2 regions of the Massilia jejuensis genome follow, and region 2 is predicted to be linked to the other one. Evidence: predicted binding sites of a transcription regulator. Region 2 holds the regulator's gene; the other holds the start of a gene.
The links. The regulator FNR, encoded in region 2, switches genes on or off when oxygen is low (the NO sensors DNR and NnrR bind a similar motif). The targets are predictions, from matches to a motif close to TTGATNNNNATCAA.

Region 1 (7,614 bases), on a different contig from region 2:
GCCAGCCGGCTGTCCTCGGCCTTCCAGCGCCTGGCGAGCCGTTCCCGCTCGGCGCGGGCGCGTTCGCTGGCCACCGCCCAGGACGTGGTGCTGGCGGCGGCGCGGGCGTCGGCATCGGCTATCTCGTCCATCTCGGCCATTCGGGGCGCAGGCCCGGCGCGCGCCGCTTCCTTGCCGGCGGCGGCCGGGACGGCGGGCCTGGACGCCCGCGCCGCCGCGACGGCCGGCGCCGGTGCGGCGGTCGGCGGCGCCGGTTCGGGTGCGGGTGCGGGTGCGGGTTCAGGTTCAGGTTCGGCGTGCGGCGCCGGCGCCGCCACCCTTGCCTGCCCGGCGGCTACCGGCGGCGTCGCGGGCGGCGTCACAGGCGCGAGCGGCGCCGGCGCGGCCGGCGGCAAGGGTTGGGCCTTGTAGCTGTCGCCCTCGAGCGGCAGCACGACCCAGGCCGCCACCCCCAGCGCGGCCACCAGCAGGGCGGCCGTGACGGCGGCGATGCGCAGGGGCGACACGCGCCGCGGTTCGGCGCTCACGGTCTTGATTTCAGGCGGCACCCCTTCGGCGCGGGTGGTACCGCGCGCATCGAGGTCTTGCAGCATCTTGTTGATCAGGCTCATCGTGCGAAGGTCCAGGCAAGTCCGGCCGCCATGCCGGCCAGCGCGCCGGCGCCGGCCAGGTAGGGCCAGAGCCGGCGCTTCGGCGCGACCGTGTCGCGCGCGGCGCCGTTCACATGGGAAGCGGCGACGACCTGCTTGCCCTCGCCGTAGCACAGCATCAGCGCCTTGTGGGCCAGGATGTTGACCAGGCGCGGGATGCCGCCGCTGGCGCGGAACAGGCATTTCACGGCCGCCGGCGAGAACAGGCGCGTGCCGCCGTAGCCGGCCACGCGCAGCCGGTGCGCAATATAGAAATCGAGATCGTCGCGGCTCAGGGGGCCGAGGTGGTAATGAAAGGTGATGCGCTGGGCCAGCTGGCGGATCGTTTCGAGTTCGAGCTTGCGGTTCAGTTCCGGCTGGCCGAACAGGACGATTTGCAGCAGCTTGCGCTTTTCCGTTTCCAGGTTGGTCAGGAGACGCAGCGCTTCCAGGCTTTCGACGGGAATGGCCTGGGCCTCGTCCAGGCAAAGCAGCACGCGCTTGCCCTGGCGCGCCAGGTCCAGCAGGCGCTGCATGATCGACTTGAGCAGGCGGTGCTGGTCGACCTCGCGCTCGAGGACGATCTCGAGTTCGTCGGCCAGGGCCAGGATCAGCGTGCGTGGCTCGAGGAACGGATTGGGGATGTAGGCGGTGACGAAATCCTCGCCCAGGGTGGCCATGAACTTGCGGCACAGGAGCGTCTTGCCGGTGCCGACCTCGCCGGTGATCTTGATGAAACCTTCGCCGCTGCGCGCGGCGATCAGCAAGGTGTTGAGCGCTTCCTGCGAATGCGGACTGCCGAAAAAGAAACTCGTGTCGGGGGTGATCCCGAACGGCAGTTCGCGCAAGCCGAAATGCGCTGCGTACATTACTTGCGCTCCAGCGAGCGCGGGTCCAGGGACTCGATGCGGCGCGTGGTATCGAGCAGGTCCTGGCTCCAGTTACTGGCGCTGTCGACGATGGTCGGCTTGATCAGCACCACCAGCTCGCGCTTTTGATTGACCTTGTTCTTGTTGCGGAACAGCGCCCCCAGCACCGGCATCCGGCCCGCGCCGGGCAGGCCGCTGGTGTCGTCGCTCGAGGCCTGGCGCATCAGGCCGCCGACGGCCACCACCTGCCCGTCCTGGCCGCGGACAATACTGTCCAGTTCCGAGGTCGAGGATGCGGCCAGCGGCAGCGTCAGCGAACCGGCCGAACCGAGGTCGATGCCCTTGGTGATGGTCGTCACCTGACTCACCGAGGGATGTACGTGCAGCAGGATGTTGCCCTTCTCGTCGATCTGCGGCGTCACGTCCAGCACCACGCCCGAGAAGAAGGGCTGCAGGGTGACGCTCGGCGTGACCGTGTTGCCGGTCGCGCTGGTATTGGTCGTGGTGGTCACGCCGGTGACGAAGAATTCGTCGGTGCCGATCTTCAGCACCGCCTTCTGGTTGTTGACGGCGGCCACGCGCGGGCTCGACAGCACGTGGACCGTGCCCTGCTGCTCGAGCAGCGAAATCAGGGTCGCGAAATTATTCGTCTGGAAGGCAAAGCCGAACAGGGCGCCGGCGGCATTGGCCGCGTTCGAGAGCGAGAAACCGGTGCTCGCGGCCAGGCCGCGACCGTTGCTGATCACCGGCGGCTGGCCGCCCCCGAAAGGCAGCGGCGCGAGCGCCCCGCCCGGCCCGATGACGCCGGTCGACACCCGGTTGTTGCGCGCGCTGCCGATCGAGGAGAAGCTCGCCCAGTTGATGCCGCTCTGGAACTGGTCGTTCAATTCCACTTCCAGGATCTTCGCTTCCAGGATCACCTGGCGGTCGACCGACAGCTGGGTCGCTTTCAGGTACATGTCGACGTTGCGCAGTTCCTCGGCCATGGCGCGGATCACGAGCACGCCCGACTGCGGGCTGACGACGACGCTGCGCCCGCCGTCCTTCGAGCCGACGATCGCTTCGATGGCCGCCTTCAGGTCGACCCAGAAGTCGCTGTTCGAGAGCGTGTTGACGTCGGTGCTGTCGACCTGGGTGGCGCCGCCATTGTTGCCGTTCTGGTTGTTGCCGTTCTGGTTCGGGCCGTTGCCCTGCTGGCCCTGGTTGTTGCCGCCGTTGCCGCTGGCGCCGGCGTTCGACACCGAGGTCGAGGTCACGCGCAGGTTCGACGAGCCGCGCCGGCTGCCGACCAGGTAGTTCACGTGGAACATCCGGGTCTGCATGGTCAGCGGCCGCACCGTGATCCTGGTGCCGTCGATCTTGTAGTCGTAGCCGTACATCTCGCGCACGGCTTCCAGGGTTTCGGCCAGGGTCACGTCCTTCAGGTTGGCGCTGATGCTGCCGCTTACTTCGGGATGGACCAGCATGTTGTAGCGCGTGCCGGCCACGATCGAGCGGAAGAACTGCTGGGCCGGGACGTTGTTGAAGGCGACGTTGAAGCGCTCTTCCAGGGCCGGACGGGCCTTCGGCAGCTCGCGCGCGAGGCTGGAGGCCGGCGGCAGCAAGGCGTTCGCGACCGCCTCCTCGGCGCTGGCGGCCTTGCTGTCGGCGGCGCCGGCGCCGGCGCTGGCCACTTCGCGCTTGATGGCGTCGTAGGTCTGGTGCGGCGGCGTGCCCTGGCAGCCGGCCAGCAGCGCGCCGGCGGCCAGCGCCGCCAGGAGGGAAGTGTGTCGCATCGGTGTCCTGTCCGTCATTGCTGGTCCTTCATTGATTCGGTATCCGCTCGATGCCGTGGCCGAGGGCCGCGGCAGCATTCAGTTTCAAGACCTGGCGCGCGCCGCCGCGCCGCAGTTCCACTTCGTCCTGGCCGATGCGCGTCACGCGGGCGCCCTTGTAGAGCTCGCCCACGCGCAGGGTTTCGCCGTCGATCACGGCCACCGAACGCCCGCCCGGCTGGCGTCCGACCAGCACCGATTGCAGGCGCGGCGCCGGCTGCGCGGCCGGCCCTGCGGCGGCCGCGCCGGCGCCCGCCTGCGGCGCGGCCAGGCTGGCCGGTGGGCGGGTCGGATCATGCAGCGCCTGGGCGCCGGCGGCGCCGGCGCATGCGAGCAGCAGGCAGGCCAGGGAGCGCTTCACAGCTTCATCCATTTCGCGTCCAGGCTCAGGGTGTACAGGGTCAGGGTCAGGCGCGAACTGGGCCAGGTTTCGGCATCGAGCTGGGCGCGCCCCCAGAACAGCTGGGTCGGCATCGATTCGAGCGCGCCCATGTAGCCGACCATGTCGAGGTAGTTGCCGCGCACCGTCACCTCGACGCCATGGCGGTACAGCAGGGCGTCCGGCTTGGCGCCGGCGCTTTCCGGAGCGGGCGCGGGCGCGGCCGCCGCCCGCGGCCTGGCCGTTCCCAGCACCGGCTCGACCGCCAGCGTGCGCATCGACACCAGTTGCAGGCGGCCGTTGGCGCGCAGGATGGCCTCGACCAGCGGCGCCATGCGCTCGGGCGGCACCAGGCCGTGCTGCATCGCGCGCAGGCTGGTGGCCAGGCCGTCGAGCTCGGCGCGCACGGCGGCGATGCGCGCGCGCGTCGGCGCGTCCGGATCGACCTGGGAAGCGAGCACCTTCGCGCGGATCTCGTCGTCGATGCCGGCCAGGTTGTTCTGCTGCTGCACGATCTGCTTGCGCAGCGCGTCCTGCTTGGCGAACATCGGCCCCAGGCCGAAGAAATGCATGTGGAAGACACAGGTCGCGGCCACGGCGGCGAACAGCAGCACCCGTTCGCGCAGCGTCAGCGCGTCGACCCGGGTGGCGAGCCTGGCGAGTCGGTCCTTCACGGCCTGGCTCCTTCCGGTGTCGACTGCAGGCTGAATTCGACATACGGCGCCGGCACGGCCACGCCCTTGCCCGCCTCGTCGACGCGGCTGCCGGGCGCGCCCTGGCTGATCGAGAGGCTGCCGAAGGACTTGCCGCGCATGATGGCTTCGCCCGTCAGCCGGTTCAGGTAGCCCGGCACCCGCTGCGGGTCGAGCGCGCGGCCGCGCACGCCCAGGTCGATGCCGGCGCCGGTGATGGACACGCCCGTCAGCCAGAGGCCGTCGACATGCTGGCGCGCCAGGGCGCGGAAGTATTCGGCATATCCCTGGGTGTTGCCGAGTTCGCCGCGTTCGAGCACGCCCGCCACGTCGCGCAAGGTGGCCAGCTGGGTTTCGGCTTGCGCCAGTTCGGCCTCGACCTCGGCGCTCTTCTGGCGCGGCGCGAATTCCTGGACGACGCCGGCCAGGCGCGCCTGCTTCTGGGTCAGCTGGACGGCGCCGGCGTCGGCCTGCCGCTGCAAGGCCTGTACGCGCAGGTTGCCGTAGACATTGAGGGCCGCCGTGCCCACGAACAGCAACAGCAGCGCGCCGGCCATCGCGCGCGCGGAGAAAATCTTTTTCTGCTGCAGGAATACCGGGTTGAACAGGTTGATCTGCTGGCTCACAGCACCGTCTCCTCGTGGCGCAGGGCGGCGCCCAGGGGCACCAGGAAACGTTGTTGCAGCAGCTTGTCGGCCAGTTCCGGCGTGCGCTCGATATCGAACAGGGCCGACAGGTCGAGCGTGTCGACCGGCGTGTAGAGGTTGCTCGAGAGGTAGTCGTCGAGGCCCTGCACGGTGGACGGCGCCAGCACCAGCTTGGCCACGCTGATGAAGGAATACTGGCGCTCGAGATTGTCGAGCGAGCGCTGCAGCTCGAGGGTGACGCGATCGAACACCGCGTTGCGGCGGTCGATGTCCGCGTCGAGCAACTGGTCGAGGCCGATATCGATGCGGCGCGCCAGGTACAGCTCGCCCCGGTAGGACACGGTCAGCAAGCCGCCTTCGTCGCCGAACGAGAGCATGGCCACGCCGCGTCCCGGCGGCTCGACCAGGGCCGAGATATTGCGCTGCGCCATTTCAGGGATGTCGATCACGGAGAGCTCGACCTTGGCCGCATTGAACAGTTTCTGGCGCGCCTCGATGATGCTGTTGCGCGCGGCAACCGCGAACATCGAATGCTGGGCGCGCACGGCGGCGTTCGGGTCGACCGGCAGGTCGAGCACGTCGACCGTGGCGTCGTCGACGTGGAAATCGAGCATGTCCTTCAGGCGCCAGCGCACGGCGGTCTTCAGTTCGTCCGGCGCCACGTTGGGCGCGTCGACCGAGAGGATCTGGTATTCACCGCCGTTGAGGACGGTGATCGCGCGACAGGCATGGGCATGCAGTTCGCGCCCGGCCTTGTCGAGCAGCTCGGCGTGGTTCGCGCCCGGATAGAACACGGCCTGGCGCACCTGGGGACGGGTGCCGGGCGCGGTCTGCATGCTGACGGCGGCCAGGCCGTCGCGCTGCAGCGCGATGGCAAGCCACCCTTCCCTTCTTTTTGCTTTTCTAAAAAAACGCATGCGGACCGTTGTCGAGTGGAGCGATGTCTGACGTCGTCACCGTAAAAGCTTGATTATATTCAAGAACGAGTGAAACATCGAAATAAATCGGCGCCCGACAACCCGGATTGCCACACTGGCGCCGGACGTTCAGAAATACATTTCGCGCACGTAGATGAGGGGACTGCGATGGCTGCCGAAGGTGACGCGTCCGGTGGTGCTCGGCAGCCAGGGTGCGCTGTCGTACTTCACGCTGAAGCGGCCGCTGGTGGCAGCCCCGCCGTCGCGCTTGCCGGGCGCGCGCAGCCACAGGACGGCGCCCCCTTTCTTGTATTCCACCGTCTGCGGGGTCCTGGCGCCGAGGACGGCCAGCTTGCACGCACCGGCATCGAGGAAACCGCCGCTGCAGTTACTGAAGCTCAGCGCGCTTTCGCTGAAGGGGCGCGCCTCGGCATAGCCGGGCACGACCAGCCAGCCGCCCGTGCCCGACCAGTATTCGGCACGCAGCGCGAGCGGGGTTTGCAGCAGGTCGCTGCCGATCGCGTTGGGCAGCCGGGTGCGCCCGCTCAGTACCAGGATGCCGCCCTCGTCGGACACTTCGCCGCTGCGCTGCGAACTGATTTCCACGTTGCCGGCGACCGTCGACTCGGTGGCGGTGGCGCGTGCATGGACCATCGTCGGCGGGCTGACGGTCGTCGCGCGCGGCGTCGCATCCTGGTAGCCCGACTCGAGCACATAGGTCACCGGATTGGCCGCGCCCATGCCGGCGACCGCGGGCGGCAGCGGCGTGAACTTGCGCGCCAACAGCGCACCGCCCGCGCTCTGGGCGGCATGCAGGTTGACCGGCTTGAACCAGGCGCCCTTGAAATTCTTCAGTTTCTGGTTCAGGGCGCCGTACGCTTCGACCGTGACATTGAACGGCTGCCCCGAGAAGGCGGCGCCCTTCTCCGGGCGCACGCAGGCGCTCGCCGCCGGACAGTCGAAGGGACCGCTCGCCTCGGTCTTGAAATAGGCGGGATAGAAGCGCCCGACCGGCTCGCTGCTGCCAAGGACCGGCACGTTGAAATACAGGTTGTCCCTGGCCGGATCGCCCGACTTGTCCGGGTCGGACAGGCCGGCCGCGAAATGGACCGCGCCGACCTCGCTCCAGGTGGCGCCCGTGCTCAGAGTCCCGCCCGCCCAGGCGGCTTCGCCCGTCGGCGTGAGCGCGCCCAGGTCGTCGAGCGCGACCCCGGCAATGGCGGACCGGCTGAGCGCCACCTGCGGTACGGGACTTTCGTTGCCAAAATTCGGCGCGAATGCGGTATTGCCGTCGAGCAGAGCGCCGATCTCGAGCTTGACGACCGCGCCGGCCGGCGCGAAGCCGGTGCCGCTGCCAACCGTCGACTTCGGATTGTCGAAGCCGCCGTAGCTGATGCGCCTGAATCCGATCTTCGCGGGCGCGCTGACGAACACCTCGGTGCTCGAGATGGCCGCGCCGTCGCGCAGGTTGAGCCTGATCTTGCCGATATCGGCGTACACCAGGGACTGCGACACCGAGACCGCGCCCTTCGGAAAAGCGATCGCGACCGGGGCCGACCAGGCCGCGAGCGCGTTTTTCGCGGCGCAGACGGGAACCGGCGTGCCCGCATACGTCGGCTTGACGCTGCCGGCGGCCGGATTGATGCATTCGAGCATGAATTCGAGCG
Region 2 (7,614 bases):
GCCGGCAGCAACGCCGGCGCCGACCAGGAACTTGCGCCGCTTGAGACCCCGCGGTTCGCCTTCCTTGTTTGAACTCTTTACTAGCGACATGACTTGTCTCCGGGTACGCTCACCAGTAGGCGGCGGTTTTATAGTAACGACGAATGTGTTCGGTCTCGTGGTAGCCGCGCTTGACATCGGGTTTCGCCGCCTCGACGGGCGCGATCTCCGGTTTCGCTTCGGCCCCCGCGGCGACCGCCGCCAGCGCGCCCAGCGGCGCCGCTCTCAGGAAATTGCGGCGCGACGGGTCCGGGATCGGTTCCGCCTTGCCTTGTTTGTTTTCGGTGCTCATCGCAGTCCCTTCGCGTAAATCAGCCATCGAAGCCATCTTCGACAGCAAAGGCTTCGGCCTCGATCGCCAGCAGCGCGCTTACGAACGCGGCGATCAGCCTATAAAAATTCGCACCCGCGGCATTTTTCATGTCGGCCAGGCAGCGCGCATACCAGGGCGCGATGCGTGCCTCGAAAAATGCCTTTTGCGCTTCCAGGGGCTGGCGCCGGATGCCGGGGCCGCCCGCGATCAGCACGCGCATCGTCTCGCACAGGGCGCCCAGGTGGTCTTCGGACTCGAACACGCCGCGCACACGGCCGATGCCGAAGCGCGCCAGGTCGGCGCGCAGCTCGGCCAGGGGCGTGTCGTTCATGAAGCCGGACAGGTAGAGCGAGCCGTAGGGATTCAGGGTCGGCGTGCCGCTGCTGATGAACAGCGCGTCGAATTCCTCGGCCACCGCATCGGCATCCATCACGCTGGAGGCAAGCACCAGGTTTTCCCAGGCATCTGCCAGCGCGTGTTCGGCGCCGGTCGAGAGAATCGGGTCGGCGTTCGCCAGGCCGGCCAGCAACTGGCCGTCAGGCGCCGCCAGCAGCAGGCGCGCCGCGAGCGCATAGAGGTCGGCGCGCGCCTGGTCTTCGGCTCCTAGCGGCGCAGTGACGGTCACTGCGGCTGCGACGGTGCCGGAGACGTTCGCACGGCCGGCGTCTTGCGCCGCGGGAGGTGAAATTGCCGGTGAGGCAGACTGCATGGGCACTGGCGACGCTCCGTTAATAAATCTTCATCGAAAGTGTAAGGCTTCCCCTACCAAATTGCGCGCACAGTTGAACTTTTTTTGTGCACGTGCTCACCCCCGGGTATCAGTGCATGCCCGCTGCATGCACGACGATCCGGACCAGGCTGGCAACCAGGTAGCGCGTTGGTACCCCGCCCGATCGCTCCCCAGGCAGCCAACCCAGGCAACGCATGGATGCGTCGTCACCTGCTGTGCGCATGCGTGATCTCCCGCGTCCGCGTTCATCGCGCCACGGCAGACCCAACAGGATCGGACCGTGTACATCGGGATGATGGACAGGATAGACAACGTGCCGACCAGGCCAAAGCCCTGGTTGCTCGGGGGCGAGGCGGCTTCCCATACCGTGACAAAGAGGCACGCGCTGGAGCCGGATACAGTTCGCCCTGTTAGTATAACCGAGAAATGCCGCGCCAACGCGTCAATAAGCGGCCGGCGACGCCGATGTTGCTCCAGCGAGCCTGGCAGCAGTGCGATCGAAAGCGGCACAGGATCGGGCCGGCGCCGGGAAGGTGGCCCCCACCGGTTTTGGGTCGATGCCAGGTCCGGCGCACACGCGCATGTCGCATCGAGGTCTTCCCAAATAGTGGGCACCGTCGGAAAAGCCGGGACCGCCATGCGGACAGGGCTATAATCGGTTCATCTCGGGCTCCACGCCGACTCCCCCCTTCTGCGCTCCAATTCCAACTGCCATGAGCCAAGGCCACCACCCTCCCGCCACAGTGCCGATCAGTCTAGGCGCCATCAAGGCCAGCTGCGGCGCCTGCAGCATGCACCAGCTCTGCCTGCCGATGGGGCTCGACGATGCCGACATCGACCGGCTCGACCAGATCATCGGCCGCCGCCGGCGTCTCGGGCGCGACGAGCGCCTGTACGCGATGGGCGAACCGTTCCGCAGCCTGTACGCGGTACGGCTCGGCCACTTCAAGACCTACCAGGTGAACGCGGCGGGCGAGCAGCAGATCACGGGTTTCCAGATGGCCGGCGAACTGCTGGGCATGGACGCCATCAGCGGCGACCGCCACCATTGCGACGCGGTGGCGCTCGAAGACAGCGAAGTGTGCGAGGTTCCCTTTCCCCGCCTCGAGGAACTGTTTGGCCAGGTGCCGGCGCTGTTGCGCCATTTCCACAGGATCATGAGCCAGGAAATCACGCGCGAGCAAAACGTCATGCTTTTGCTCGGCAACATGCGTGCCGAGCAGCGTTTCGCCGTCTTCCTGGTGAACCTGTCGGTGCGTTACGCGGCGCGCGGTTATTCCCCGAACGCGTTCGGGCTGCGCATGTCGCGCGAGGACATCGGCAATTACCTTGGCCTGACGATCGAAAGCGTCAGCCGCCTGCTCTCGCGTTTCAAGAAGCAGGGCTGGATCGAAGTCGACCGGCGCGAGGTGAGACTGCTCGAGCCCGCCAAACTCAAGGCGATCGCCGCCGGCACCGAGCAGTGCAGCCCGATGCGCTGATCGGGCTGCGCCGGCACCCTTAAGCCGAGGGCGCGCCGCGCGCCCGCGCCGTCAGGATTTCGCCTTTTCCTTCGCAACCCAGCCGTCGACCAGCTGTCCCAGCACGTCCAGCGGTACCGAGCCCGCCCCCAGCACCATGTCGTGGAAGCCCGCCAGCGAGAACTTCGGCCCCAGTTGCGCCTTCGCCTGCTCGCGCAATTCGACGATGCGCAGCATGCCGATCATGTAGGCCGTGGCCTGGCCAGGCCAGACGACATAGCGGTCGACTTCCTCGACGTTGATGCCGTAGTCGACCGCCTGCTGGCGCGTCCAGCCCTTGGTGTGCAGGCCGGTGTCGACCACCAGCCGGCGCGCGCGGAACAGTTCCGAGCCGAGCGCCCCGAGCAGGCCCGGGACATCGCCTTCGTACCAGCCCTGCTCCACCGCCAGGCGCTCGGTGTAGAGCGCCCAGCCTTCCGCGTGCGCGCTGCCGCCGGAGAAGATGCGCTGGCTGCGGTATTTCGGGATGCCGGCCAGCTCCTGCTGGATCGCCAGCTGGAAGTGGTGGCCCGGCACGGCTTCGTGATAGGACAGGCTGCGCATGCGGATCATGTCGAACGTCGGCCCGCGCAGCGGCACCCAGAACACGCCCGGACGGCTGCCGTCCGGCGCCGGCAGGCTGTAGTGGGCGGCGGCCGAGGCTTCGGTCAGCGGCGGCTCGCGCAGCACGTCCACCGGCGCGCGCGGCTTCAGATTGAAGAGCGGCGCGCTGCGCGCCTGGGCGTCCTTTACCATTTCCTTGTACTTGGCCAGGATCATCGGACGCGGGTCCCCTTCTCCTTTCGGCTGGAAGGTCGCGTCGAGCGCCTTCATGCGCGCCTCGATGCTGCCTTCGATGAAGCCGAGCGCGCGCAGGTGCTTGTCCATCTCGCCTTCAAGGCGTGCCACCTCGCGCAGGCCGATCGCGTGGATCTGCTCGGCGCTAAGGCTCGTGCTCGTGAAGTTGGCGATCGCACGCGCATAGGCTTCGCGCCCGTCCTGCAGGCGCGAGATGCCGGCGGCGTCGCCCGTCTTCGGATGCAGTTCGGCCATGAAGCCCTGCACGCGCAGGTAGGCCGGGCGGATCTTGTCGTCGACGATGCGCGTGGCTCGGGCAATGGCGGCCGCGCGCGCCTCGGGCGAGATGTCCTTCAATTCGGCGCTGCGCTTTTCCAGCGAGGCCACCAGCACGTTCTGCGGCGCGGCCGGTTTCAGGAAGGTGTCGACCTGGAACTGCGCGCGCTCGAGGATGAAGCGCGGCGGAATGCGCTTGCGTTCGGTCGCGCTGCGGGCGCGCGCCAGTGCTTCGTCCATGCGCGTGCCGACCTGCTCCAGGCGCGCCAGCCAGCTGTCGACATCCGCGGCGGTGCGCATCGGGTGGGTCTGGGTCATGTAGTTGACCAGGCCGACCTGCGGGCCGCCGAACTGCGAGAACACGAAATTGAAGTCTTCATAGGGCTCGTTGGCGACCACGCTCGCAAGCGACCAGCGCATGACCAGGGCCGAGATCTTCCGGGTTTCGTCGAGCGGGCCGGCCAGCCACTTGTCCAGGCGCGCCAGGCCGGTGTTGGCGAGCGCCACCATCTTCCTGCGCTGGGCCGGGGTCTGGGGCGTCAGCTGGCGGTCGAGCGCGGCCTGTTCGGCGCCGCTGAAGTACTGGGTGCTGCTGGCCAGCTGCGGGTTCATGCGCACCCAGTCGTCGGCAAAGCGCTCGGCCCAGGCGTCGAAGGCGGCATTCGATTGCAAGGCGGCGGCCTTGGCCACCGGTGCGGCGAGTGCGGCATCCGGGAGCATGGCGACCCCGAGGGCGAGCGGGGCGAACAGGGAGGCGACGGCGGCGCGCAGGCTGCGCTGGGAGGAAATCGGCATGGTGTCTCTTGTAGTGATCGGTCGGCGAAGTGCCGGCGCGAATCTAACACGGAAGAGCCGGGGCGGACAATCTTTACAGGGCACCCAAACTTGCGCGGGCATCCGCCGAAAACGGCTAAAGTATTTCCGGAGTGCTCATCCAACGAGATCTACTTTGACATCAGGAAACTGCATGCCCATCTCGCCATCCCTCCGCGACGACCTCGCCAGGCGCCTGCAGGAAAGCCGCGCCGCCGCCCTCGCCACCGTGCGCGCCCGCACCGGTTTCGATCCCGAAGGCATGGATCCACCCGCCATTTCGCCGCGCGCCCACCTGGTCCAGGACGACGACGCGCCGACGGCTGAAACGATTGCCCACGACGAAGAGCGTTTCGCCGAGCATGAAACGAATTTGTTGCACGAGATCGACGCGGCCATCGGACGACTGGCGTCGGGCGGCTACGGGATGTGCGCGTCCTGCGGCTGCAAGATTCCGGAGCAGCGGCTGCTGGCGACGCCGACGGTAAGGACGTGCGTGCCGTGCCAGGAAGCGATCGAAAAGGAAGAACGGACGGCGCGCGGGCCGACGATGTAACGGCCGGTGTACCGCCCATTAGCGACCTGTGCGAACGCTGCCGTAGCGCTTGTCTTTACGCCCGGCCGGAATCAGCGGTCGGCCGCGATCGCCAGCACCTCCTGCTGCGCCGGACGCCAGCCGCGCGCCAGGCGCCACTGCCCGCCCTCGTCCTCGACCACTACCTGCCAGTGCGTCATCTCCAGCGTCGGCAGGGGCAGGTCGACATCGCCGCGCGCGTCCGGCCGCGCATTGAGCACCCGGTCCTTTCGCGGCTGGGTCGGATGGGCCAGGCGAATCCGGAACGGCGCCAACAGCGGGCGGCCGAAGCTCTCGAGCCGCCCCTTCAGGCGCCCTGCCCCGTAGTGCGCGCTCAGGCGCAGGCGCAGCGCGCTGGCCATCCGGTCGCGCCGCAAGTCCTGGTTGATCGCCTTGCCCTGCCTGTAATAGTCGTCGACCACCATCGCGTCCGGCTGGCGCAGCGCCAGCACCACGGTAACGGCGGTGGCCGCCATCGCGGCCGCGGGGCCGAGCATGATGAACCATGGCCAGCGCTGGCGGTACCAGGGCGCGGGATGCTGCTGCTGAAAAACGGTCTGCATGCGATCTCCTCAATCTCGATGCGGCACGATGAAGGCCGCTTCCTCGCGCACCGTCAGGGCGGGGTCGTCGAGCGCGGTGACGGTGAAGACGATGCGCCGCGCGCCCGCCGGTCCGCGCTCGGCGCGCACCCGCACCGGCAGCGCGCGCGCCGCGGCGGCGCCGATCTCGACGCGGTCCTCGCCGACGACCGCCGCGCCCGGCAAGCCCGCCACCGCGATGCGCAGCAGCCGCGCCTCCCCGCCGGTGTTCATCAGCTGCAGGCGGTAGACGTTCTCGACGCGGCCGTCCCCGGCCTCGCGTCCCATCGCGCCGCGGTCGCGGATGACGTCGACCTTCAAGGGCACGCGCAGGGCCAGCGCGAACGCCATCGCGCCCGCCATCAGCGCCAGCACCGCCGCATAGCCGATCACGCGCGGGCGCAGCAGGCGGCGCCGCACCTGCGCCGCATCCCAACCCCTGGCGAGCGCATGCTCGGTGGCGTAGCGGATCAGGCCCCTGGGCTGGCCCACCTTGTCCATCACCGTGTTGCAGGCGTCGACGCACGCGGCGCATCCGATGCATTCGTATTGCAGGCCACGCCGGATATCGATCCCGGTGGGGCAGACCTGGACGCAGAGCGTGCAGTCGATGCAGTCGCCCGCCTCGCCGCCTGGCGCGCGCATGCCCGGACCGCGTGGTTCGCCGCGCGCCCGGTCATAGGTCACGATCAAGGTGTCCTTGTCGAACATCGCGCTCTGGAAGCGGGCATACGGGCACATATACTTGCAGACCTGCTCGCGCAGCCACCCCGCGTTGCCGTAGGTGGCCAGGCCGTAGAACAGCACCCAGAAGGTTTCCCAGCGACCCAGGTCGAGGTGGCGCACGCCGGCCACCAGGGACGCGACCGGCGTGAAATAGCCGACGAAGGACAAGCCGGTCCACAGGGCCAGCGCCAGCCAGGCCGCATGCTTGGCCGCCTTTTTGCCGATCTTCTCCAGGTTCCAGGGCTGGCGGTCTAGCCGGATGCGGGCGCTGCGCGCTCCCTCGATGCGGCGCTCGATCCACAGGAACAGCTCGGTGTATACCGTTTGCGGGCAGGCGAAGCCGCACCAGACGCGCCCCGCCACCGTGGTGACAAGGAACAAGGCATACGCGCAGACGATGAGCAAGCCCGCCAGGTAGATGAAGTCCTGCGGCCAGAACACCAGTCCGAACAGGTGGAACTGCCTGCTGCCCAGGTCGAACAGCACCGCCTGGCGGCCGTTGTACCGCAGCCATGGCAGGCCGTAGAACAGCAGCTGGGTCAGCCAGACGCAGGCCCAGCGCAGCGACGCATGGCGGCCCGTCGCCTCGCGCGGATGGATCGCCTCGCGCGGCGCGTACATCCTGACCACGGCCTCGCGCGGCGCGTTCATTCTGCCCCGCCCCCGGGCGCGCCGGCCGGATGCGACAGGCTCCACACGTAGGCCGTCAGCACATGCGCCCTGGGCTCGCCCAGGAACTCGCCGAAGGCCGGCATGGTACTGGTGCGGCCCTTGCGGATGGTTTCCATGACGGCGTCTGCACTGCCGCCGTGGAGCCAGATCCTGTCGGCCAGGTTGGGCGCGCCCAGCCGGGGGTTGCCCTCGCCTTGCGCCCCGTGGCAGGCCACGCAGGCGGCGAACTTGGGTTTGCCGAAGACGACCTTGACCGGATCGGCGGCCAGGCCCGACAGGTTGCGTACGTAATGCGCGACCGCCTCGATGTCCTTGTCCGCGCCGAGCGCCGCGCCCATGGGCGGCATGCTGCCCACGCGCCCGGCAAGGATGGTCGCCTTGATCGCGGCCGGGTCGCCGCCATGCAGCCAGTCGCCGTCGGTCAGGTCCGGATAGCCCTTGTTGCCGCGCGCGTCAGACCCGTGGCATTGGGCGCAGTAGTTCATGAACATGCGCTCGCCGATCGCGCGCGCCTGCGGATCGGCGGCCACCGCCTCGACGGGCAGGCCGGCATAGCGCGCGAACAGGGGCCCGTAGTCGGCATCGGCCTGGTT

Region 1: the regulator FNR is predicted to act here: its motif matches at 5,997-6,010, upstream of ACFPOU_RS03585 (agglutinin biogenesis protein MshI).

The regions. Positions count from the first base shown of each region.
Region 1 covers NZ_JBHSMS010000013.1:92,000-99,613, reverse strand. Annotated here, with positions in the region: gene ACFPOU_RS03615 (tetratricopeptide repeat protein) at 1-611, opposite strand, end outside; gene ACFPOU_RS03610 (ExeA family protein) at 608-1,498, opposite strand; gene mshL (pilus (MSHA type) biogenesis protein MshL) at 1,498-3,273, opposite strand; gene ACFPOU_RS03600 (hypothetical protein) at 3,302-3,685, opposite strand; gene ACFPOU_RS03595 (hypothetical protein) at 3,670-4,365, opposite strand; gene ACFPOU_RS03590 (PilN domain-containing protein) at 4,362-5,009, opposite strand; gene ACFPOU_RS03585 (agglutinin biogenesis protein MshI) at 5,006-5,947, opposite strand; gene ACFPOU_RS03580 (DUF6701 domain-containing protein) at 6,077-7,614, opposite strand, start outside.
Region 2 covers NZ_JBHSMS010000039.1:13,257-20,870, reverse strand. Annotated here, with positions in the region: gene ACFPOU_RS12205 (formate dehydrogenase subunit alpha) at 1-90, opposite strand, end outside; gene ACFPOU_RS12200 (twin-arginine translocation signal domain-containing protein) at 110-331, opposite strand; gene ACFPOU_RS12195 (TorD/DmsD family molecular chaperone) at 351-977, opposite strand; gene fnr (fumarate/nitrate reduction transcriptional regulator Fnr) at 1,796-2,563, shown strand; gene ACFPOU_RS12185 (DUF885 domain-containing protein) at 2,615-4,450, opposite strand; gene ACFPOU_RS12180 (TraR/DksA family transcriptional regulator) at 4,623-5,024, shown strand; gene ACFPOU_RS12175 (FixH family protein) at 5,096-5,605, opposite strand; gene ccoG (cytochrome c oxidase accessory protein CcoG) at 5,615-7,000, opposite strand; gene ccoP (cytochrome-c oxidase, cbb3-type subunit III) at 6,997-7,614, opposite strand, start outside.